One region of the Dorea sp. BIOML-A1 genome, then DNA from elsewhere that is predicted to be linked to it. Evidence: riboswitches for the same ligand, from Rfam matches in the RefSeq annotation. Region 1 holds a riboswitch; the other holds the start of a gene.
What was found. Region 1 has a riboswitch for cyclic di-GMP ahead of GT508_RS00790 (response regulator). Riboswitches for the same ligand answer to the same signal wherever they lie in the genome.

Region 1 (5,808 bases):
TATCATCTAATGGCTTTGCAAGATGTGCGTTCATTCCTGCTTCCATACACTTTTCTGCATCTTCCCTAAATGCATTTGCAGTCATAGCAATAATAGGGATTGTTTTTGCATCCTGCCGTTCCAGGGATCTTATTGTTTTTGTGGCAGTAAGCCCATCCATCACCGGCATCATGACATCCATTAAAATAACATCGTATGTTCCCGGTTCGGAAGCTTCAAAATGCTGAACAGCTTCTAACCCATTTTTCACTGTTTCTACTTTAGCCCCATTTTCCGTCAGTATAAATTCTGCTATTTCCGCATTCAGCTTATTATCTTCAACCAATAATATCCGGACACCTGATATATCTGCATCAAAATCTTCTTTTTCTTCCGGCCGTGCATTCGTATCAATTTTAAATGGAAGTATTACAGTAAAACAGCTTCCTTCACCCAGCTTACTTTCAACTGTTATGGTTCCGCCCATCTTTTCTACAAGTTGTTTCACAATAGGCATTCCCAGACCTGTCCCATTATAATCAGAACGTGGGGAATTATCTGCCTGTACAAATGGAGTAAACAATTCATTTTTTATAAATTCTTCTGACATTCCAATTCCATTATCTTTTATTTTAAATTCACATGTCATGTAATCTTCTGATCTTTCAATCGTTCTCATACTCATGTAAATAGAACCATTCACCTTATTGTACTTCATACTGTTTGTAAACAGATTCATCAATACTTTTTTCAGATGAACTGCATTGCTCCAAACATATATACCACTGTAATCATCATGTTCTCCTATAACATGAAGTCCTTTTTCTTCTGCCTGAAAAGATAGTGACTCCGTGATTTCCTGACATACCTGATCCAGATTGATGGATTCATCACTAAAAACCACGGTATCCGATTCTAACTTTGCCATATCCAAAACATCATTTACCAATGATAATAGCAGTTTCGAAGACTCATTTATTTTATTCAGGCAATCTTTTGCCCGCTCACCATCACTTCCGCTTTTTTCAAGAATTGTAAGCATGCCCATAATACCATTGATCGGTGTCCTGATGTCATGAGACATGTTATTTAAAAAGGAAGTCTTAGCCTTATTGGCACTCTGTGCTTCTACAAGTGCATTTTGTAATTCCTGCTGTTTTTCTTCAAGCTCCTGATTCAGCTTCAATGCTTGCTCAGCAGACTTCTTGGATTTTTCTTCCGCACGTTTTGATTTTTTCAAAGAATCAAGAATTATACACAGAACAACAAAAATAGAGATTCCAACTATGAGTGAGACAGCCAGTAAATTGTCCTGAATAAAATCCTTCGCTGTAACTTTTCGTGAAGAAGCATTATACGAAACTACTGCCCCCGAGAATTGAGCTGCAGGCATAGATGTCAGTGTTTTATTCAGAATGGACAAAAAAACCGGTTCTCCCTGCCGAACAGCAAATGAAACATCGGCTTCTTTTGTCAGGAAAACACTATGAAGCTTATTATTTTTCAAATAGTCAGAAACAGTACCTGAATTGCTTACAATGCAATCTGCCTCCCCTTTCTGCATCGCTTTTACTGCTGCATCTGATGTCCCATATTCTATAATCTCCCATTTTGGATAATTGTATGAAAGATATGCCTTCAATGAAAAATTATCTTTTTCAACGGCAACTGTATTCTCTTTATTTTCATCAAAAGAATCCTTTGCCGTAATTGCTGCCATATTGAGAGTCAATAGCGTATCCGACAAAGCAAATCCATTTGTTTCTGCGAAGTATGGATTCTGGTTTGCATGAAAAATCAGGTCTATATTTCCATCCTGCAATGCCTGAAGCAGTTCACTTCTTGTATCATATCCATTTAGTTCAAATTCCAGAGTCTGACCTTGCAGACAATTTTCTGCAAGATCCACATAATCTGTGATAACACCTGTCAGTTTACCTGTTGATGGATCTACACTGCTGATACCTCCATCCTGATTCAGATACCCTATCCGGATTGCACCATGCTGCCCGATCCACTCCCTTTCTTCTTTTGAAAGAAATGAACTGCTCTGTGCAGAAAGATAACGCCTGTAGAGATCATCTGTGTAAAATGGGTTGTCATCCTTGATTCTTCGCATAGCACTATCCAGTGCTTCTTTGATATCCGGACGTTCTGGATTTATAGCGAAATAGATTTCTGTCTCTCCAATACTTGTAATCGGCGAAATCTCCAATTCTTCCCAACGGGGTTCTTCTACCGAAACGAAGCAGTCAATTTCATGTTTCGACAATTTGTCCATAACTTCTGCGGTATTAGAAACATTGACATGCTGCGTATGCAGACCATACTTTAACTCCCATTCGTTAAGCACATCCTCCGTTATATTATCTTTAAACACACCAATATTTTTTCCCTCAAAAGAATCCAAATTTCCTGCTGTAAGATCCATATTGGATGCATCCGTATAGATGTAATATTTCTCTTCCCCCATAGGCATATCGGAAAAAAGCATATTTTCAGCACGTTCGTCTGTATAGGAAATACCACCAAGAATGTCAATCTCTCCATTTTCCAACTGTGTAAAGCAGTTTTTCCAATCACTTGTTATGTATTTATATGTCCAACCTGCATAACCTGCAATATCTTGAAGATACTCATAACCATAGCCGCTTCTTTCTCCCTTTTCATTGACGGTATTATAAGTTTCTTCAAAAGATCCTACCCGGATAACATTGTCAGAGTTTTCTTTGGCAAATGTAGGAACGGCTAAAACAATAAAACATATAATTGTGCAAAATATAATGTAACAAAATTTGAAATTCATTATATTCTGTACTAATTTGCACTTCTTCATCTTTCTCCCCTCCTCTAGGCTACAGTTGCTTGCTTGCAGATTTTAATTTTACATTCATTAATTATCAATAACCTCCCCGCTATTTTTCACAATATTTTTCCAAACAGCTTCTGTATTACTTATTCAAGTGCTCTACCATAAAAAAGCACTGCCAAACAGACAGTGTACCTCATTTCATGCAACTGGCTGCCATTTTACAGGCCCTGTAGCTTTGCGTCCCAGACTTTCATCTGGTTTGCCGATTTCCATATTATAGCTTTAATACTTATGCAAAAAACTGGTTTTATTATACTATAGCACTCTACTGTACACAAGAAAACATTACCGTTTTAACGCCAAAAAATAAAAAAAGAACAGCCGATACATATACTCGAACTGTTCTTCTACTTCCGAAGCCCTTAACTGCTGTATTTACTTCTTTTTCTGAAGTAGTTCTCCGTTTGTTTCTTCCCCATTCATACATGACATAATAATTAACCACTACCCCATATTATAAATAACACCCAGAGATACTTATTTCAGACTGATAATCAGATTTTTATTGAATTTATTAATCTATATGTTATGACAACATCTCTTTCACACAAGTACTCCGATAATCACTCGGTGATATTTTATATCTTTCTTTAAATACTCGGTTAAATGTTCTCTGACTTTCAAATCCACTATCCAGACAAATGTTTGTAATAGAATCACTCGTATTTTCCAAACGCTGGCATGCATAGTTCAGCCTTACATCGTTAAGATATTGATTAAAGTTTCTATGGAATGTTTTGGAAAAGAGTCTGGATAAAACATATTTGCTCACCCCCAGATCTTTTGCCATCTCTTCCAGCGAAAATTTCTTCTTAAAATTTGCTGATATATAGGAAACTGTCTGGTAAATAAGATCGTTGCTCCCCACATTACTCTTTTCTACCAAATTTAATTTTCCTATGCAGCGTGCCAACACAATTTGAAGATATGCCTGTGCAACAGTAATATCCGACTGTTCTGTCTCTAAAATTGCATTTATAACCCTATATACCTCCGGTTCAACCTTTTCCGCTTTGATGATTGGGTATTCAGGAGCCATGGATTGCATGATATCTGCAAATTTGGCTATCGTAAATGGCGATGCCATCAGATAAGTCGCTTTATTTACACCGGGTGTCAGTACCTGATAGTGATGAATAACATCTGGAAATACAAAGCCTATATCTCCTTTTTCCATATGGTATAGTTCCTGTCCGACACCAAGTTCTAATGCTCCACTTGTTACACAAACGATCTCCAGTGCATTATGAAGATGTGGTTCAATATGTTTTGACTTTCTATTTATTGCTATGATCTCCTCTTTTGTGTCAACATATTTTAACTGCATGAAATACTCCCCTTTGCAACATTTGTCTATATCTTCTTTCGATTTGGCAAGCAATCCTTTTACACCTATCTTATAATCAACTTGTAAATAAGGAAAGGAGGAATTGCAAATGAGCAACCTAAAAAAATATCTGAATGACCTTTTAGTATTCTACATTGAATATTTTGAGCATCCTTACCATGTATAAATACTAAAAGGACTATTTTGTGAAAACTGAATATTTTCTTAAGACCATTTCACAAAAATGAAGTGGTCCTTTTTTATTTTCAAAATACAGTTCAATCACTTTATATATAGAAAAAGCACTGTCTCATCGAGCAATGACCAGACAACGCTTTCTCCTGTCAATTCTAATTTATGTCTGATGCATCTGTTACTTCATCTGCAGCAATTCCTTTTTCTGCTTTCAGTTTTTTATTTGCATCTTCTACATTCATTCTTGAAAGTACAAACATAATCAATACATCAAAGATTAACGGAAGCCAAAGATACATAAACTGCATCATATCAAGTGCAGACTGCGGCTGAGTTGCATTTGTTCCGATATATCCACTGAACTCAAGCAGCCATCCAACAACAGCGGTTCCAATACCTCCACCGATTTTTACGCCAAGAGAAGTACAAGAGTACATCGTTCCGTCAATTCTCTTTCCCTGTGTAAGATAAGTGTACTCAGAGCAGGATGCGATAACTGCATTCATATCTCCCTGCCATGGTCCCTGACCTAAGGCTGCAAGAGCTGTAAATGCCATCATCAGCGGAACACTGCCCATATATCCTGCAACAACAACAAGTGCTCTACCGATGACTGCTAAGACATAACCTCTTAAGTTCAGTTTATACATACCTTTCCACTTACCAACTAATGTCGGTGTGAAAATCAGGGCAATGATCAGTGGAATATTTACTGCCCATGCAAATTGTCCAAACAAATTCTTATTTTTCAGTACCCATGTCATGTAATAAATGCCAGCTCCAATCATGGCACCATATAACTGCTGTAAAATATATGTTCCACAAATCATCATGTAATATTTGTTTTTAACAAGAAGCTTGAATGCCTGTACCATTCCGTACTTTTCATTATCATCCTTTACTTCTCCTTCGTTAAGTTCTTCCTCAGGAAGTTCCTTAACAGAAAGTGCTGAAATCGTATTTATGACAAGACCAATGATTGCATAGATAATAGCAACCGTTCTCCATGCTGCAGCATCTCCACCACATTTATCTACAAATCCAACTGTAATTGCCTGAATCAGAAGACTTGTTGAAAACGCAAAAATAAAACGGTAAGATCCCATCTGCACACGCTCTTTGCTGTTCTTTGTAATCAGTGACGTAAGTGCTGAATAAGCAATATTGTTTGCTGTATAAAACACACCATTTAACAGTGTGTAAGAGATAAAGAACCATGCATATTTAGCCGTTGTTCCCAAGCTGACTGGTACTGCAAAACAGCAGACCAGCGTAATGGCACAACCAATATATCCATATAGCATCCAGGGTTTCGCTTTTCCCATTTTACTGTGTGTTTTGTCAATCATTGATCCAAAAAATATATCCGTAAAACCATCAAATAGTTATTTTCGAACGTTCCTTTGTTCTCTAAGATCAAATCACTTATGAAAGA
Region 2 (5,808 bases), on a different contig from region 1:
AGATGAAATTACGGCGAGAGTATATGTAAAGAAAAAGAAAGTCATTGTATCGCGTTATACGGAGAATCCGGGAAAACAATTATTTGCATCAAAAGAGATGACGCGTTTTCAACTGGGAAAGATTATGGAAATGAGATGTTGGGAGAAGGGAAGACCGGATATCAATGAAATTCTAAATCATCTGGGATTATCAGAATACAATCCTTATGAAATAGTCAGAAAAACACATGGAGTAAGTTATAATGATTTTATTTGGTTTCGTTTTCCGGGAGAAAAATTGACCAGTAAAGATGTATTGGTAAGGTGAGAAGATGTTCAAAGAAGAAATTGGAAATGAGTTTATTGTAATTCAAGAAGGAACCAGTGAGGGAACACAGATAAAATATAGAAAAGATGGCTTTTGGTATAAAAAGGATAACAGAGGACATGAAGGACGTGCAGAATATCTGGTATCAAAATTTATGGAATTTACGTCATTAAAAACTTCAGAATATGTCACATATGAAGAGGGAACAATTAATGGAAGTTCTGGATGCAGAAGCAGGAATTTCCTGACTGGAGAAGAAGAACTGATTACATTTTACAGATTATATTACAACGAAGTAGGAAAAGATCTTTCAAAAGTAATCGGAAATATGGATACGATGGAAGAAAGGATAGAATATGTGGTGTCATTTATAAAAGAAAGCTGTGAATTAGATGTAAAAGAATATTTAAGTAAGATATTTATGTTGGATATGATCTGTCTGAATGAGGACCGGCATTTAAATAATCTTGCGATTATTATGAATGGAGACAAATTTACACCGGCACCGATTTTTGATAACGGAATTGCACTTTTGACAGCAAATCAGAGTGTAAACCGGCATTTTCCTATTGCGGATAATGTGAAAAGAGTTGTAGCCCGGCCGTTTTCTGGTTCGCATGAAAAAATGATGGAGTATTTTGGAAAAGGGTTTTCTGTCGATGTGAATTCGGCTCTGGATTGGTTGGATACAGAGCCGGATTCGATGGAACGTAATGTATTAAAATATCAGATTGAACGGTATAAAGGTATTTTGAACTGATCGCTATTAAAAAGGAGCGGTTGGTGAATGAGCGTGAGCCTAAATAAATAATTTCACTAACCGCGTCTTATCCAGCACAAAAATCGATACATCCATAAAAAGATGCGCCAGCAGCGTACTAAGGATCACACCGTTGGAAGTCAACAGGAATCCACAGTGGAATCCATACCAGCATACGATGGCGGAATAACTTCCCATCAGTACCAGAAGCGGCAGATTTCTTGCGACACCCTGCAGTGTTTCTTTGATATCTTCCAGTGTAGAATCAAAGTACAGGAAACGGCCGACTGCCAGTGTGATAAAATACATGATCAGTGAATCATAGTTCGAATCATGGTAGATGAACTTGATATATAATAAGATCAGAATAATATAAAAGGCAGAGATCAGCCGCACGGACGCCTTTTGTCTGGTCGGAATTGCAGTTAACGGAACAAACAGGATATCGAACCAGTTTGTCATAAATACAGAAAATATCAGAAATAAAAGTAAGATAATGTTCTGGTATTTCTGCCAGTAAAAGGCAGCCTGTGGGATCCGCTCATCGATAATATAATAAAGAGACAGGAACAACAGTACCGAAGTACTGGAAAATACCATCTCATAAAAGCTTTCAATAAGCGAGATTTCTTTTACTTTGTGGATATGGTTCAGCTTCCGGATCTGTTTTGGCGTCAGATCCTGTGTATTAAGTTTATAGTGTTTCTTAAACTTTGCTGCCAGAACAACGATCGCAAGCACTGCGATCAGGCAGAGCAGGGAGACAAGCATGAAGCCTCCGGCATTCTTAAAATTAAAATAATGAATCAGATAATATTGGAACATATCATATACCTTCTTTGATGTAATATTTTTTCGGTTACATATTGTAGCACTTTGAAAAAATATTGCAAATAGGAGAATTAGTAGTGGCAGGTCTTGTAGATATGAAATTGAGTTAAATATCAAAAAAATTAAAAAAATTTAAAAAAGTACTTGCATTTCATAAAATTCCATGCTACTATAAATGAGCATTGTTGATGCGGGTGTAGTTCAATGGTAGAACACCAGCCTTCCAAGCTGGATACGTGGGTTCGATTCCCATCACCCGCTTTTTTGCTACCCTTTTTTAGGGTATGCAGGAAAGGAAGCATGAATTATGTCATTAGAAAAAGCAAAGAAGTATCTGGAAGAAAAAGGTTATGCAGATCACATCATTGAACTGGAAGAATCAAGCGCAACGGTGCAGCTTGCAGCAGAGGCACTTGGTGTAGAACCGGGAATGATCGCAAAGACGATGTCATTTCTGGTTGATGGAGAACCGATACTGATCCTGACAGAAGGAACGGCGAAGGTTGATAACCGTAAGTATAAGGATCTGTTTCATGTAAAGGCGAAGATGATTCCGTTTGGTGAAGTAGAAGAATATATTGGACATGCTCCGGGCGGAGTGTGTCCATTTGGGATTAAAGAGGGAATCACAGTCTATCTGGATGAGTCATTAAAACGTTTTGAAACAGTCTATCCGGCAGCCGGCAATGATCACAGTGCAGTCAGGCTTACAATTGCGGAACTGGAAGATGTCGCCGGGGCATGTGGATGGATTGATGTGTGTAAAGAAATTTTGCTATAAATTTTGCTATAAAGCAGAAAAGAATAGACAAGAAAAAACATGACATGGTAGAATAAAGGAAACATTTGTGGCAAAACAGACGAAAGTCTGCGACGCAAAGCTACAGGGCCTGTAAAATGGCAGCTAGTTGCAGATAATAGTAGGCACTGCTTGTTTAGCAGTGCTGTTTTTTTATAGCAGGAGTGAAAAGAAAATGAAAGGAAAAAGAGTGATCGCAGGCATTCTGCTTGTGGGAATTATAGCGGTCACCCTGACAGGGTGTAAACATACAGACAGTAGTAAAAAGAGACAGAAAAGCCGGTCATTATGCTCGGCAGCGACAACTATCCTCCATACAATTATCTGAATGAGGATGGTGTACCAACTGGTATAGATGTAGAACTGGCTACAGAAGCATTCAAAAGAATGGGATATCAGGTGGATGTTGTACAGATTAACTGGGAGAAGAAAAAAGAACTGGTGGAGAGATTGACTGTATTATGGGATGTTTTTCCATGGAAGGACGCTTTGACGATTACCGTTGGGCGGGACCGTACATCGCAAGCCGCCAGGTGGTTGCTGTAAATGAGAACAGCGATATCTATAAACTGAGTGACCTGGAGGGAAAGAACCTGGCCGTCCAGTTTACAACCAAACCGGAGGGAATCTTCCTGAACCGGATGGATGAGAGAATCCCCAAACTGGAAAATCTGATCAGTCTCGGACACAGGGAACTGATCTATACGTTGGAAGAGATGCGTCAGGATGGCATATCTCTGAAAATCATTGAAAAATATCTGGATGATCCCCAGAAGTATTTGGAGGTGGATGATCTTGGATATTAAGAGAAAGAAAAAAGAAAAACGAATCCGGCTGCTCGGTGGTCTGATTGGAATCTGTGTGGCTGTAGTCTCTCTGATTTATATGCTTACGAGTGCACTTGCCATCTATGACAGTACTGCAGATAAAGTAACATTTTCTGATTTTGTAAAAGACAATATGCTTGCTTTTTTTGTCGCTGTAGGATTATTTGTACTTAGCATAATGAGCATTATCCTTGTACTTTTACAAAAGGCAAGAAAAGCAGAAGCTGTCGCAAAGCTTGCGGCCGGAATGAATGGTCATATAGCAAAGCCGATCCAGGTTGATAAGCTGCTGTCGACATTAAAGACTATATTGACGGAAAATATAATTTTATAAGAAGTGGTGAAAGAAATGGAAATATCTGACAGAGTCATCCTTCCTTTGGTTGGAAGTGCATTTCAACCGGGAAAGGCAGCAGAAGCAATTGAAAAAATAGAAGATAAGGAACTGGCACAGATTGCACAGGGAGAATATTATTTCTTCTCAGCTCAGGCAGAAAGATGTGTGGAGACGATAAAAGATTATCTGGATCACGATGATGTGATGCTTCGGCTATCGGCAGATATGCTTTACACATTTGCGAATCTTACACTTGGAGATTCTCAGGCAGCACAGCATACAAGGGAAGATGTGCATCAGTGTCTGACATGGGCAATGCAGGAGGACACGCCTGTGAATGTAAAGGCGGCGTGTCTGTTCGCATTTTATGTAATCAGCACATTTCTTCATATACCGCCGGAGGAAGGAACACCGCCGCTTCAGCAGTACATTCCGTATCTGCCAATCGGACAGCGGTTATTTGCGGTGAGCCTTCTGGCGCATGAGATTTATCTGAGACAGGATTATGCTAAGGCAAAAGGTGTTGTGCAGGGTGCATTTCTGATGGCAGACGGAGTATACCCGATCTCCATGATTTATCTGGGCTGTGTGCAGGCAATGTGTCAGATCAATCTGAAAGAACAAGAAGAGGCGATTCAGACGGTGAGCCAGGCATGGGAGTGGGCAAGAGCGGACAAATTCATGGAACCATTTATCGAGTATCATGGTCTGCTGCAGGGAGTTTTGGAAGTCTGTATCCGGAAAAAAGAGCCGGAAATGTACAAGAAGCTTGTAGATGGTGTACTTGCATTCAGCCGTGGCTGGATGAAGATTCACAATCCCAAGATGCAAAAGGCAGTGACGGATCTTCTGAGCCCGCTGGAATTTTCCATAGCCATGCTGGCGTGCCGTGATTGGACGAACCAGGAGATTGCAGAACATTTGGGACTGTCTGTGAATACGGTGAAGCATTATGTCTCCGGAATTCTGGAAAAACTACAGATTGATAAACGCGATAAGATTAAAGAATTCGTAAATCAATAGAATAACAGGATACGAAAAAGTGTCTGTTTTACAAAAGGAATTGTAAAACAGGCACTTTTTGGGCTTTCAACGGGCATGTGAGGAATGTATTTTTTTTGATACAATATGTATAGAGACTTATTTTTGAGAAAAAATGAGGAGGGATAATACATATGAAGAAACGTCTGGTCAGTATGATTTTGAGCGTGGTGCTGTTTGCAACATCAGTGCCGGTCGCAGCATTTGCTGAAGATGCGAATACGCAGAATCCGGTTATGCATTCGGAGGAAGGAACGTCTCAGGGGTCGAATGCGCGGAAGGAATCTGGCATTGACTATAAGAAAAATGGAGGAACGTTTGCAGAAGGTTACACGGCTCCGTCTAATTACGATGAGCCGGTGACAGAGCTTCCGGGAGCGGAGCAGATCACAAAAGCGGGATATGAATTTGCCGGCTGGTATGATAATGAGAAGTTTAACGGAGAGCCGGTTACTTCACTTAGCACTGCGGATCATTCCGGCAGCGTTGTCCTCTATGCAAAGTGGACGGAACGCTACTACTATGTGGATATTCCACAGACGGTCAATGCGGATGGGGATAAGCTTACGATAAAAGCGGATGCAGGTGGATTATATGACAAGGATCATGTGAGCGTGACAGTCCGGTCTGAAAATGACTGGAAATTAAAGAGTGGATTACATAGTCTTGCATATGAACTGAGAAATCCGCAGAGTGGTTCGGCACTGGAAAATGGTTCGGTTGTCGCAAGTCTTACGAAAGATGAGAGCCATAAGCAGCAGGAATATGACTGCAACATTCTGGACAAACCGAACTATACAGGTGATTATACAGATCACCTGACTTTTGACATTGCATTTCAGAATACAGCGTACAACATTACATATGAGACAAATGGCGGGACTATCACGAAGAAGAATCCGCAGC

Region 2: linked by a shared signal. The riboswitch ahead of GT508_RS15035 (substrate-binding periplasmic protein) and the one ahead of GT508_RS00790 (response regulator) in region 1 are both predicted to bind cyclic di-GMP.

What each region holds. Positions count from the first base shown of each region.
Region 1 covers NZ_WWSA01000001.1:161,609-167,416, forward strand. The annotation lists gene GT508_RS00790 (response regulator) at 1-2,815, opposite strand, end outside; cyclic di-GMP riboswitch class I at 2,990-3,065, opposite strand; gene GT508_RS00795 (helix-turn-helix transcriptional regulator) at 3,378-4,178, opposite strand; partial or broken gene GT508_RS00800 (MFS transporter) at 4,529-5,758, opposite strand; partial or broken gene GT508_RS15000 (transposase) at 5,761-5,808, opposite strand, start outside.
Region 2 covers NZ_WWSA01000010.1:8,368-14,175, forward strand. The annotation lists gene GT508_RS05755 (hypothetical protein) at 1-307, shown strand, start outside; gene GT508_RS05760 (hypothetical protein) at 312-1,067, shown strand; gene GT508_RS05765 (hypothetical protein) at 1,107-1,892, opposite strand; tRNA gene GT508_RS05770 (tRNA-Gly) at 2,089-2,159, shown strand; gene GT508_RS05775 (YbaK/EbsC family protein) at 2,206-2,679, shown strand; cyclic di-GMP riboswitch class I at 2,739-2,814, shown strand; partial or broken gene GT508_RS15035 (substrate-binding periplasmic protein) at 2,873-3,503, shown strand; gene GT508_RS14600 (hypothetical protein) at 3,493-3,858, shown strand; gene GT508_RS05790 (response regulator transcription factor) at 3,874-4,884, shown strand; gene GT508_RS05795 (InlB B-repeat-containing protein) at 5,037-5,808, shown strand, end outside.